DNA from 2 places in the Lysinibacillus sp. 1 U-2021 genome. Region 2 is predicted to be linked to the other one. Evidence: a T-box and tRNA genes for the amino acid it is inferred to sense, from the RefSeq annotation. Region 2 holds a T-box; the other holds one or more tRNA genes.
The links. A T-box is a leader RNA that pairs with one kind of tRNA and senses whether it is charged. The one in region 2 lies ahead of alaS (alanine--tRNA ligase), so its partner is inferred to be a tRNA-Ala.

Region 1: it encodes a tRNA-Ala, which carries the amino acid that the T-box ahead of alaS (alanine--tRNA ligase) is inferred to sense. The anticodon was not compared.

The regions. Positions count from the first base shown of each region.
Region 1 covers NZ_CP123966.1:4,545,083-4,551,682, reverse strand. Annotated here, with positions in the region: gene QH639_RS24250 (nitric oxide synthase oxygenase) at 1-627, opposite strand, end outside; tRNA gene QH639_RS24245 (tRNA-Glu) at 1,197-1,268, opposite strand; tRNA gene QH639_RS24240 (tRNA-Asn) at 1,270-1,346, opposite strand; tRNA gene QH639_RS24235 (tRNA-Ile) at 1,354-1,427, opposite strand; tRNA gene QH639_RS24230 (tRNA-Gly) at 1,432-1,505, opposite strand; tRNA gene QH639_RS24225 (tRNA-Phe) at 1,511-1,586, opposite strand; tRNA gene QH639_RS24220 (tRNA-Ser) at 1,593-1,685, opposite strand; tRNA gene QH639_RS24215 (tRNA-Ala) at 1,699-1,774, opposite strand; tRNA gene QH639_RS24210 (tRNA-Pro) at 1,790-1,866, opposite strand; tRNA gene QH639_RS24205 (tRNA-Arg) at 1,882-1,958, opposite strand; tRNA gene QH639_RS24200 (tRNA-Lys) at 1,977-2,049, opposite strand; tRNA gene QH639_RS24195 (tRNA-Gln) at 2,063-2,137, opposite strand; tRNA gene QH639_RS24190 (tRNA-His) at 2,147-2,222, opposite strand; tRNA gene QH639_RS24185 (tRNA-Trp) at 2,271-2,344, opposite strand; tRNA gene QH639_RS24180 (tRNA-Tyr) at 2,349-2,432, opposite strand; tRNA gene QH639_RS24175 (tRNA-Thr) at 2,440-2,515, opposite strand; tRNA gene QH639_RS24170 (tRNA-Asp) at 2,524-2,599, opposite strand; tRNA gene QH639_RS24165 (tRNA-Val) at 2,604-2,679, opposite strand; rRNA gene rrf (5S ribosomal RNA) at 2,691-2,806, opposite strand; gene QH639_RS24155 (hypothetical protein) at 2,997-3,857, shown strand; gene QH639_RS24150 (AAA family ATPase) at 4,971-6,272, shown strand; gene QH639_RS24145 (hypothetical protein) at 6,281-6,600, shown strand, end outside.
Region 2 covers NZ_CP123966.1:2,070,740-2,077,339, forward strand. Annotated here, with positions in the region: gene mltG (endolytic transglycosylase MltG) at 1-233, opposite strand, end outside; gene QH639_RS10540 (DUF1292 domain-containing protein) at 383-910, opposite strand; gene QH639_RS10545 (DUF1292 domain-containing protein) at 1,256-1,564, opposite strand; gene ruvX (Holliday junction resolvase RuvX) at 1,583-1,999, opposite strand; gene QH639_RS10555 (IreB family regulatory phosphoprotein) at 2,002-2,268, opposite strand; gene alaS (alanine--tRNA ligase) at 2,357-5,017, opposite strand; T-box leader at 5,105-5,320, opposite strand; gene corA (magnesium/cobalt transporter CorA) at 5,389-6,354, opposite strand.

The DNA of each region.
Region 1 (6,600 bases), 2.5 Mb from region 2:
AAAACGCATACTCGAAATAATGGGTACAGCATACCACTTCATTCCTAATTTCTCCACATCGATTGACTCTGGATGGCGGATTGAGACCTCTACTATATTTTCTTCAGGAATTACAAACATTTGAGGAGCACGATTATCCACCTGTATAACGAGTGGTAGTACATCAAAATCAGTTCCTTTACCTCTCCATCCTAACGACTCACACACTTTTGTAAATTTAATGGACTGTGAATCTCCAATAATGCCTGCATCTGTTTCATAGCCTGCATAACGAATTAGTTGATGATTCCAAATCCGTACTCTATCGGAAGCAAACACTGTTATAGTTGGACGGATTTTCCCATGATTTGTCGCATAATCAATATGTTCTAGTAATTTATGAAAAATAGCCTTTTCATCTAAAACATCACGTGCATCTACCACATGCAGTGACTGCCAAAACAGACGTCCAATACACTTATTGCTATTTCGCCATGCCACCCGTGCACCAAAAACTAGCTCCTCTGTTGTTGGGTGATATTCACCTGCATCCTTAACTGCCTGTAATCTATTCTTTAACCAAAGTTCTGATTCATTTTGTTCTGTCTGATATAGATTTAAAAATTGCTGTATCTCCTGTATATTCATATCGATTCCTCCACTTATCCTCATATTAGAGGAACAAAACAACAAGCACCATGAAAATAGTAATCGAAAAAACATACATATTTTATATATGAAATAGTTTGTTCAAATTTACTCTATAGACTCTTTTTCGTAAGAGAATGTAAGGGAGAAAGATTTTAATTATTATAAAAAGGCTACAGTAGTCATGTAGCCTTTTTCAGGGGATTGCAGAACAAAGAAATCAACAGAATTTTTATAAATGATGGAAAGACTAATCGCTCTGAGCTACTTACTTGCTGCTAGTACTTCGCTTTCGCATAGAGCAGAACCAGTTTCACTAATTCTCTGGGCAGGATTGCGCCTGTATCGCTATACTAGAGAAGTCAAGCGCCTTCACAAAAATGTTGACCATGAAGTGTACGTGGTAAGTAAAGCGGTTTATTGGAAGCCCATAGAAAGATGCTAGGGGAATGAAATTTAGTCCCTCACCTTGCCAATAGGTCTTTTTCTGCTATTGCATTATCTTTTATCGATTAACAAAAAGGAGAATAGAAAAAAGCATGTAACACACATCTGTGCTACATGCTTGATGACCCGTACGGGATTCGAACCCGTGTTACCGCCGTGAAAGGGCGGTGTCTTAACCACTTGACCAACGGGCCGTGGCTCCGAAGGCAGGACTCGAACCTGCGACAACCTGATTAACAGTCAGGTGCTACTACCAACTGAGCTACTTCGGAATAATGATGGGCCTAAATGGACTCGAACCATCGACCTCACGCTTATCAGGCGTGCGCTCTAACCAGCTGAGCTATAGGCCCATTTTGGAGCGGGTGATGAGAATCGAACTCACGACATCAGCTTGGAAGGCTGAGGTTTTACCATTAAACTACACCCGCAATAATGGTGGGTCAGGACGGAATCGAACCGCCGACACTTAGAGCTTCAATCTAATGCTCTACCAACTGAGCTACTGACCCGAAAAATGGAGGAGGTAGAGGGATTCGAACCCCCGCGCGGTGTTACCCGCCTGTCGGTTTTCAAGACCGATCCCTTCAGCCAGACTTGGGTATACCTCCAAAAATATTACAATGGTGGAGCCTAGCGGGATCGAACCGCTGACCTCCTGCGTGCAAGGCAGGCGCTCTCCCAGCTGAGCTAAGGCCCCATTTAACATGAAAGATGGTCGGAATGACAGGATTCGAACCTACGACCCCTTGGTCCCAAACCAAGTGCTCTACCAAGCTGAGCTACATTCCGTAAACATGATTTTATTGGCGCGCCCGACAGGAGTCGAACCCATAACCTTCTGATCCGTAGTCAGACGCTCTATCCAATTGAGCTACGGGCGCATGTTAATTAAAAAATGATGAGCCATGAAGGACTCGAACCTTCGACCCTCTGATTAAAAGTCAGATGCTCTACCAACTGAGCTAATGGCTCGTGAAATTAAAAATGGCTGGGGTACTAGGATTCGAACCTAGGCATGACGGAATCAAAATCCGTTGCCTTACCGCTTGGCTATACCCCAATTTTAAAATGGGGCGACTGATGGGAATCGAACCCACGAATGTCGGAACCACAATCCGATGCGTTAACCACTTCGCCACAATCGCCACTATATAGATTATATTAGCTGTATTATGAACGAGTACCTCAATACCTGGCAGGGGCAGTAGGAATCGAACCCACACCAAAGGTTTTGGAGACCTCTATTCTACCGTTGAACTATGCCCCTAAAATGGTGGAGGGGGACGGATTCGAACCGCCGAACCCTAAGGAGCGGATTTACAGTCCGCCGCGTTTAGCCACTTCGCTACCCCTCCAAGGGAATGGTGCCGGCGATAGGAGTCGAACCCACGACCTACTGATTACAAGTCAGTTGCTCTACCAACTGAGCTACACCGGCAATAATAATGGCGGTCCCGACCGGGATCGAACCGGCGATCTCCTGCGTGACAGGCAGGCATGTTAACCGCTACACCACGGGACCAAAATGGTGGAGGATGACGGGCTCGAACCGCCGACCCCCTGCTTGTAAGGCAGGTGCTCTCCCAGCTGAGCTAATCCTCCACAAAAAATAAGCGAAGCGACGTCCTACTCTCACAGGGGGAAGCCCCCAACTACCATCGGCGCTAAAGAGCTTAACTTCCGTGTTCGGTATGGGAACGGGTGTGACCTCTTTGCCATCATCACTTCACTTATTCAGCTGAAAGACTTGTTCTTTCAAAACTAGATAAACGATACATTGAATGCTTCAAACGTTTTTGGTTAAGTCCTCGATCGATTAGTATTCGTCAGCTCCATGTGTCACCACACTTCCACCTCGAACCTATCTACCTCATCGTCTTTGAGGGATCTTACTTACTTGCGTAATGGGAAATCTCATCTTGAGGGCGCTGAAAGACACAGCTGCGGCTGTTACCGCATGGGCGTCAACGTGGCGCATTCCGCAATTTAAAACGGTTGGTCTGCCGACAATGGGGGCTTACCGTGAATTACGCAAATTGCCTCGCGGCGTCAGCATTGCTGATGAGTTTGACGAGCGCGTCGAGGCTGCACGCGCCGCCGCAGACAGTGGTGATTTTGCGTTGTATATCAGCGCGCAGGGTGGGGCAAATGTTCCGCGCGATTGTCAGACTGTCAGAGTCGCCCGTAGCCCGTCGGATGACGTTAACGAGTACGAGGAAGAAGTCGAGAGAGTGGTCGGCATTTACGCACCGCATCTCGGCGCGCGTCATATTCATATCACCAGAACCACGGATTGGCGCATTGTGCCGAAAGTTCCGGTCGTTGAGCCTTTGACTTTAAAAAGCGGCATCGCCGCGCCTCGGAGTCCTGTCAATAACTGTGGAAAGCTCACCGGTGGTGATACTTCGTTACCGGCTCCCACACCTTCTGAACACGCCGCAGCAGTGCTTAATCTGGTTGATGACGGTGTTATCGAATGGAACGACACGGAGGTCGTGAGGGCGCTCAGGGGGGCATTAAAACACGACCTGAGAACACCAAATCGTCAGCAAAGAAACGGAAGCCCGTTAAAACCACATGAAATTGCACCATCGGCCAGACTGACCCGGTCGGAAAGAATGCAAATTACCCGTATCCGCGTTGACCTTGCTCAGAACGGTATCAGGCCGCAGCGATGGGAGCTTGAGGCGCTGGCGCGTGGCGCGACCGTAAATTATTACGGGAAATCTTTCAATTATCAGGTCGCTGATGAGTGGCCTGGATTTTTGTTACCCATTTGAGTAAAAATGCAGCGTGATTTTATATGCCTTTGAATGGATTATGCGAAGCGCCTCTAAGGCAGATGAGGAGCAATAGCATGCTGAAGTAGAAGGCTAAATTGTATTGAATCGCTAGCATGTAATTTAAGGCAGCTATTTGATTCGAGTCATAAAAGAGCATCTATTTCGGCTAATAAAACCATTGCGAGTGACCTTTTGTCGAAGCATAATTCATCTCGAGCGAAGTCTTGCTAGTCTTTCATCGGAATGATGACAGGCGCAAAAAAACCACCCTGGCAGGTGGTTTTTTTGTTTGAAGCATACTAAAGAATAATACTTACATGGATATTACTGACGTTTACTGACAAACCACTTGGACTACCATATGGATAGCCAAAGAGGGCCAGAACGAGAATGCAGTAATAGCACTTCTTCATATTTCCTCCTGTAAGCAGAGGGCAATTTCCGCCGATATATGCGCTTCTGAGGCGGAGTTACTATTTAGCGAAGTCTTGCCCTGAAATAATGCTCTGTTTAAACGCAAAGTGATCTGGCATATCACCGAACAGAGAGCCTGAACAACACAACATATAGTATGTCGTTGTTTCTGGTTGCATTTTATGTTGTGTAATACTGGTTTTGCATCAAGGATGTTTGAGCTTTTTTTGATATAGCTCAAAGTAAAAAGCAGGGACTACGGATGATAAGGTATTGAAAGCAATGTAAATTTTTTAAAGTTATTGGTGGCTAAAAAATGCACGGTTTCAATATGGCGGACTTAAATAAGCAATTAAAAAAGTCATAAATATCACTAAAATCATGGTGTTACGTTTTTTTTGTGGGAGCTGCGGTGACGCTTAAGTTGATTTGTCATTAAATAAGCCGTGCATGCAACAAGTGAATGTTTTTGCATGCGTCGGGGATGCCCGTTCCAGCTGCTCGCGGTCAGAGCTGGTGCGGATCCATAGTATCTATGCAACTGCATTAAAACCGCCACATGAAGCGGGCGGGCGAGGCGGGGAAAGCACCGCGCGTAAGATAAACAGAAGAGCGAAGGATTATGGTTGAGTATTTGTGTTTTTGTACATATGATAAAAAGGTGTTTACGCTTAAAAACACATCAAAGGAGATGATATGGAAAATATAAAGATTGATAAGTTTCTCACTATTCAAAAAGTTGATATTCCTCTTAAGAAAGTGAATATATTTATTGGGCCTCAGGCACAGGGGAAAAGTGTCATTGCAAAGCTAATAAAATATTTTAAAGATTATCCTATGGATATACTACGAGCTTCAACAGAGGGTAAAACTAAAAGAGATATATTGAAGGAGCAAAAGAATAAGTTTAGTAAAATTTTCCCTCAGCAGTATTGGGCTGATGATGAGTTTTTTATTGAGTATAGTAATAAGCACTATTGGGTGCGGATTACTAATCGAAAAAATAGCAAAGGGTCATTGAAAATAGACCTTTCTGAGAATTTAACGAAGACGATTGCTAAACTTCGTTTGATTGTACGAAAGGATTTAGATGAAAATATTGAGAATTCACTTGCAGAAAGCGTTACGAGAAGACGTAAACGCGGAATTGAACATGAATTGCGAGTATGTCTTTCTCTAGGATTGTTTTCAGAACCAGAAACAAAGCTTGAAAGTGTTTTTTATATCCCCGCAGGGCGCTCTTTTTTTGCTAATTTGCAAAAAAATGTGTTTTCATTTTTATCCAGTAGTATAGAAATTGACTACTTTTTGACAGAGTTTGGTTCTCTGTATGAACAAACAAAAAAATTATTTAACCAAGATTACATGATTAGGATGCTTAGGGGGGCTGTGCCTCAACATGTTAATAAACTTGTGGAGGAGTTGATTTGCGGAAAATATATAACAGAAAAGGGTGAGGATTTTATTCGTCATGCTGCTAAGAACACGAATCTTAACAACTCGAGCTCAGGGCAGCAAGAAGCGTTACCAATGGCTTTAATGTTATCCTCATGGCCGTATTTACAGTCTGTGACTAGTAAGAGTTTTATTATTGAGGAGCCGGAGGCTCATCTGTTTCCTTCTGCCCAAGCAAAAGTTGTATCTTTAATAGCCTCAGCGTATAACCAAGCAGAAAGCTATTGTAGCTATACAATAACAACACATAGTCCATATATTCTAAGTGCCTTCAATAATTTGATTCAAGCAGGTAATGCATTAAAGTGTATTAAGGGCAAGAATAATACCGATATCGAACGCTTATATAAGCTTGTTCCAGAGTCTCAAATTATTGATTTTGATGATGTGACAGCTTATATGGTTAATGCTGGGAAAGTGACGGAAATACTGGATTCCGAACTAAATATATTAGATGCGAATGAAATAGATAGGATTTCCTCTATTTTTTCAGAGACTTTTGATGCATTGATTGATATCGAATATTCGGCTACTGTGAATTAGGTGATTGAATGTGTAAAAATTGCAAAGGAAAAACAAAAAATAAAATCATTGTGCTATCTGATAAAGGAACGTCAACGCAATTGTCAGTCACAAATGATAATGAGTTGGAAGTTGAGCATAAGTTAATAGATGGTTGCGCTATTGTTGTTGGAGAGCGGTGTGATCATTATTTGAAGATTTATAACAATCAGGATGTTTCACATCTTTTTGTTGAACTTAAAGGAAGTGATGTTGAAAAAGCTGTTAAACAGATAGTGACAACTTTAAAGTCAGGTGTGATTAATGTAGGTGCTAAAGAAAAAAAACATGGTGCTATTGTTAGCACTAG
Region 2 (6,600 bases):
ATGGAGGACAAACTAGAGCCAATTGGTACTTCTACTGCAATTGTTTTCGTTGCATTAGGGTCTAATGGTTTTAGAGCACCTTTTACATAATTGTACCCAAATAAACCAACAACTCCAATTATTAGTACGAAAACAATGGCAATAATTGCGACGATTTTTCTCACCATTTTTACCTCAGATTTTCTTTCTTGCATTTTTGAAAACATTTCTTGTTTTTTTGAACCGTTATCCACGGGTTTCCCCCCTATCACTATTCAATATCATACTAGAAATCAACTTTCACGACAAACAGAAATCGACAATTCAGGAGAAATTACATATGTAAAAAATCTGCCAACAACTTTCGTTAGCAGATTTTTGAGCATTCTAGAAATAGTTTATCCTATAAAGTGTTTAATACTTCTTCTACAAATTCCCATTCTTCATCTGACTCAATCGGGTATAACTCTTCAATCTGGCCTTCATTTCCAGCTAGATATTGGGCTGCAAAAATATCACGCTCATCAATCGGTTCATCTGTTGCTGGCACATATAATACATACGATTTACCGAATTGCTCAGATGAAAATGTATGAATGACTTCGCACACTTGATCTTTTCCTTCTTCGTCTGTCACAGTAATTAGCTGTGGTTCTTCTTCAAATTCATCAAGTAATGTTAACACCACTTCATTAATCATTTCCCATTCGGCATCTGTTTCAACAGGCTGTAAATTTGTCATCTCACCTGTATTGTCATCATAATCAAAAGTCATCGCCGAAAGGTCTCCTGGAATTTCTTGACCTGTTTCATCTAGAAGGGAAAATAACACATAGGACTTGTCCTCCGCATCAAAGGTAAAGACCACACGACACTGCTGTTCCTTACCATCTTTCCCAATGATCATAAATTCTTGCGTTTCTTCATTCATTCTGTTTCCTCCTTTATGACAATTTGATGTCATTTATTAAATCGTTTTTTTGAGGTTAGACACTTTAGAATAGCTTCTCCTATTTTTGAGCAAGTTTTCCCTGCATTTCTTCTCTACCTTTGAGCAGGTTCTCGATGTTTGGAGTGGGGCTTGGAGCGGTTACACTCTATTTCTAAGCGAATCCACAAACTTTATGAACGTTTCTCAACAATTGTGGATCAAATTCACACATCTACAATGCATTCATTCTTCAATTTAACAATCCTTCTACATTAGAAAAGCTTCAATAAAAAAGGAACAAGGACTGCAAGCTGCGATCCTTGTTCCAAGCTTTGAGTTAGAAGATTAGTCTTCGTTTTCATCCTCTAAAGCGTTTAAAACGTCCTCTACCATATCCCACTCTGCTTCAGTTTCGATTGGTGTTAATTCACCATCTTCACCATTTTCAGATGGTACAAATGAAGATACAAAGATTTCAACTGAGCCATCTTCATCTTCCTCTGCGCCTACCATTGAGTAAAACACATATGATTTGCCAAACTCTGGAGATTCATGAACGTGAATCACTTCACAAAGCTGCTCGTTTCCGTTTTCGTCAATCACTGTAATGTGTTGAACATGTAGTTCTTCTTCATGGTTATGCTCGTGTGCCATGCATTGTCACCTCATCAATTAATTTTTGCTATCTAAGTAGCCTTGTAAAATCATCACAGCTGCCATTTTATCAATGACCTGCTTGCGCTTTTTGCGACTCACGTCCGCTTCGATCAGCATACGTTCAGCAGCCATCGTCGTTAAACGTTCATCCCATAATTTGACCGGTAGTGAGAAATGCTCTTCTAATAGCTTTTTATAGTTTTCAGAAGCCTCTCCACGCGGTCCAACCGTATTATTCATGTTTTTTGGAAAACCTACAACAAATTCTGTTATAGTATATTCCTTTACTAGCTCAGCGATACGGTCAATACCGAACTCACCATTAGCTTCATCAATTTTTACGGTTTCAATACCTTGGGCGGTCCAACCAAGTGCATCACTTACAGCAACACCCACAGTTTTTGACCCAACGTCTAATCCCATAATTCTCATTTCTAGTCCTCGTTATTCTTTTTGATATAAAATTTAACAAGCTCCTCTAGAATTTCGTCACGCTCAAGCTTGCGAATTAAATTACGAGCATCCTGATGGCGAGGAATATACGCCGGATCACCAGAAAGTAAGTAACCAACAATCTGATTGATAGGGTTATATCCCTTTTCCTCTAATGAAGAATGAACTTTCAACATTACCTGCTTGACTTCCTGTTCCATTGATTCTTCTGGAAAATTAAATTTCATCGTTTGATCAAATGAACTCATGACCAGCACCTCGCTTTCAGAAATAAGGAGATGTGCAAACAAGCTCATCTCCAATTTCTCTTTATTATAACATGTTTTGGTGAATTAATTAAATGGATTTAACATAATCATACACAGAAAGTAGTGCTTCATCAAGTTTTGATGCATCTTTTGCACCTGCCATCGCCATATCTGGACGACCGCCACCTTTACCACCACATGCTTCCGCAACCATTTTCACAATATTCCCTGCATGGTAATTGCCACCAACTAATTCTTTTGAAACACCAGCACATAACATAACTTTTTCACCATCAACTGCTCCAAGAACAATGACTGCTTTTGGCATTTTTGCTTTCAGGTCATCCATCATTTGACGGAGTTGATTGTTATCCTTCGCTTCCACTTTTGTAGATAGCACTGTCACATCTCCAATTGTTTGAGCGGCATCAACAACTGCCCCTGCCTGTGCATTGGCGATTTTTTGAGATAATGCTTCGTTTTCACGTTGTAATTCTTTATAGTCTGCTTGTAATGCCTGTACTTTTGTAACAATATCTTTAGCATTTGCTTTTAATAATGCTGCTGCATCATTTAATAATGCTTCTTCTTCTTTTACTGCTTCATAAGCAACTTTTCCTGTAACAGCTTCAATACGACGAGTACCTGCACCGATACCACCTTCTGAAACAATTTTAAAGAAGCCAATTTCAGAAGAGCGTTTAACATGGATACCACCACATAGCTCAATCGAATAATCTCCGATGGATACTACACGTACAACATCTCCATATTTTTCACCGAATAATGCCATAGCACCCATTGCTTTTGCTTCATCAATGCCTTTTTCTTCAATAATGACCTCTATATCATCCCACACTTTTTCATTTACAATACGTTCAATTTGCTGTAATTCTTCTTTTGTAACTTGACCAAAGTGAGAGAAATCAAAACGTAAACGATCAGGTCCTACATATGATCCAGCTTGGTTCACATGATCACCTAGCACATCTTTTAATGCACGTTGCATAATATGTGTTGCCGTATGGTTTTTAATGATTAAATTACGGTCATCACGATTGACCACTGCTTGCACTGCATCTTCCACATGCATTTCCCCAGATTCAACTACTACTGTATGAAGCGGTTGACCATTCGGTGCTTTTTGAACATCTTTTACAACAGCCGTAAAGCTATCATTTGAAATAGTACCACTATCAGCAATTTGACCACCCATTTCAGCGTAGAATGGTGTCTTCGCTAAAATAACCAATGCTTCCTGACCTTCAGAAGCGACTTTCGCAACTTGACCATTGACGATCATTGCAGCGATTTCAGTATTAACACTTAACGTATCATAGCCAACAAATTCACTTGCAACCGTTAAGTTTGCTAATACTTCATTCTGGACTTGCATCGAATCAACATCTTGTCGTGCAGCACGCGCGCGTTCACGTTGCTCTTCCATCGCTGCCTCAAAACCTTCATGATCTACTTTCATGCCTACTTCCTCTGCATATTCTTCCGTTAGCTCGATTGGGAAACCATACGTATCATATAAACGGAAAGCATCTGCTCCTGGGATGTAATCATGACCAGCTGCTTTTTGAGATTCCACTACTTCATTAAAGATAGCTAAACCACCATCTAATGTTTCGTGGAAACGAATTTCTTCATTTTTAATGACACGTTGAATAAATTCGCATTTCTCTGTAACTTCTGGATAGAAGTCTTCCATAATTTTACCCACAGTTGGTACAAGTTCAAACATAAATGGTTTTTCAATACCAATTTGTTTAGCATAGCGAACGGCACGACGTAGTAAGCGACGTAATACATAGCCACGGCCTTCATTTGAAGGCAGGGCACCATCGCCTATAGCAAATGCTACTGTACGGATATGGTCTGCAATCACTTTAAATGGTGTATTAATATCTTCATCTGAGCCAAAGATTTCATTTAAGTCTACTTCGCCAGGTCGTTTATATTTACGATTGGCAAACTCCTCGATTTTTTCAATAATTGGCATAAATAAATCAGTATCAAAGTTTGTTGGTACATTTTGCACGACGGACACAATACGCTCTAAGCCCATACCTGTATCAATATTTTGCTTTGGTAGTGGCGTGTAAGTGCCATCAGGATTATGGTTAAATTGAGAGAACACAAGGTTCCAAATTTCTAGGTAACGCTCATTTTCTCCTCCTGGATACATTTCAGGGTCATTTTCATCTGAGCCGTATTCTACGCCGCGATCATAAAAAATCTCTGAGTTCGGACCAGATGGGCCTTCTCCTATATCCCAGAAGTTCCCTTCTAAACGAATTAAACGTTCTTCTGGAATACCGATTTCCTGATGCCAAACATCATATGCTTCCTGGTCTTCTGGGTGAATCGTGATGGATAATAATGCTGGATCAAAGCCCATCCATTTTTTATCTGTTAAAAACTCCCAAGCATAATGAATTGCTTCTTTTTTAAAGTAGTCACCAATAGAGAAGTTTCCTAACATTTCAAAGAATGTATGGTGTCGAGCTGTTTTCCCAACGTTTTCAATATCGTTGGTACGAATCGATTTTTGAGCATTTGTAATACGTGGATTATCAGGGATAATACGGCCATCAAAATATGGTTTCAAAGTTGCAACACCTGAGTTGATCCAAAGAAGTGATGGATCATTTATTGGCACAAGTGGTGCTGATGGCTCATGATGATGCCCCTTTTCTTTAAAAAATTCCAAATACATACGGCGAATATCTACTGCTTTCATTGGATAAATTCCTCCTATTTTATATTGTAAAATCACGATACGAATCCTGCGATTTACCGAAGAAAATAAAAAAAGCCCTCATCCCCAAAAAGGGACGAGGACTTGTCATTAGTCTCGCGGTACCACCCTAGTTGTAAGTAAAAACCTTACTTACCTCTTTAGCACTTGTAACGTCAGTGAACGGCAGGGATTAGCTGCACTCTGGAGTAGCTTTCGGCATTTGCTGTTGTGAGGATTTTTTCAGCCTAGAAATCCCTTTCTTGTGCACACACAAATACGTACTTTTTCCATCATCGTTTTTACTTTTTCTATCGAAAATTATAAAAAAAATCTATTGCGCTGTCAATTAGTACTAGTATGACTAACACTAACTAAGCAATCATTTTTTTGAAATATATCCACATACCCCATGTAAAGATAACTAAGAAGGCGCTAATTGCAATAGTTGTATAAGGGGTATCTTGATAAGGCAAAGGTACATTCATTCCAAAAAAACTAGTAATTACTGATAGTGGTAACATAATTGTCGAAATGACCGTTAATAAATTCAGCTTTTCAATGGATTTCCCACTGATAATTGAAAAATACGTATCAAGCGTGCTGTTCACTAAATCGCGATATGTCTCTGTGGAGTCGACAATACGCTCTAGATGGTCATTCAAATCTTTATAGAATGGAATATTTTCTTCTTGAATATCAAATTTCCACTGGCCATTGATTGTAGAAAAAATTCTTCTTTGTGGCATAATGGCCTGACGAATTAAAATAATTGTCCGCTTCAATGCAAGAAATTCCTCTGTCACCACTTTTGGTTGATAATCATAAATTTCTTCTTCTAGTTCATCTATACGTGCGCGAATTCGTTCTAATACTGGGAAGTATTCGTCTGTAATACCGTCAATAATTGTATGCAATAAAAAATCAGTACCCTTTTCCAAAAATCTTGGGCTATTAACACAAACATTTTCCATTTTTCCTAGCCATTGCAACTTTTGTTTATGCACAGTCACAATATAGTTTGGTCCCATAAAAATATTTAACTCAACGGTTGTAATTTCATTGTTACTTTTCTCATTATAAATTGGTGCATGGAGCACAAAAAATTTATAATCACCATAACTATCCATTTTTGGACGTGAGCCTTCATGTAAGCAATCTTCAACTGCGAGTGGATGAAAGCCAAATACATCAGCTATATTATTCAATTCATTATAACTATAAGCATATAAATCTACCCATAATAAATCTTCGTTATGAATAGGGAGTTGTAAATCAATCATATTGAAATCATGTTGGACTGTCTTACTGCAGCTATTATAATAGTGGATTTTAATCATTGCATTTCACCTCGTGTTTGTTATTGAGGGAAACAAAAGGTCATCCTGAATCACCCTTTGTCTGCATCGGTGATCAGAAATCGATGACTTTTTATGTGTTTCCGTTTGCCTAAATGATACTTATTCGGTTCAGGACTACTATCCATTTCTCATCACCTTCCTTCCATAACAAAAACACGCCTTCGACGAATGAAGGCGTGTTGAATACACATATCAAAAAAATAGCAATAAAATACATTGCATGCT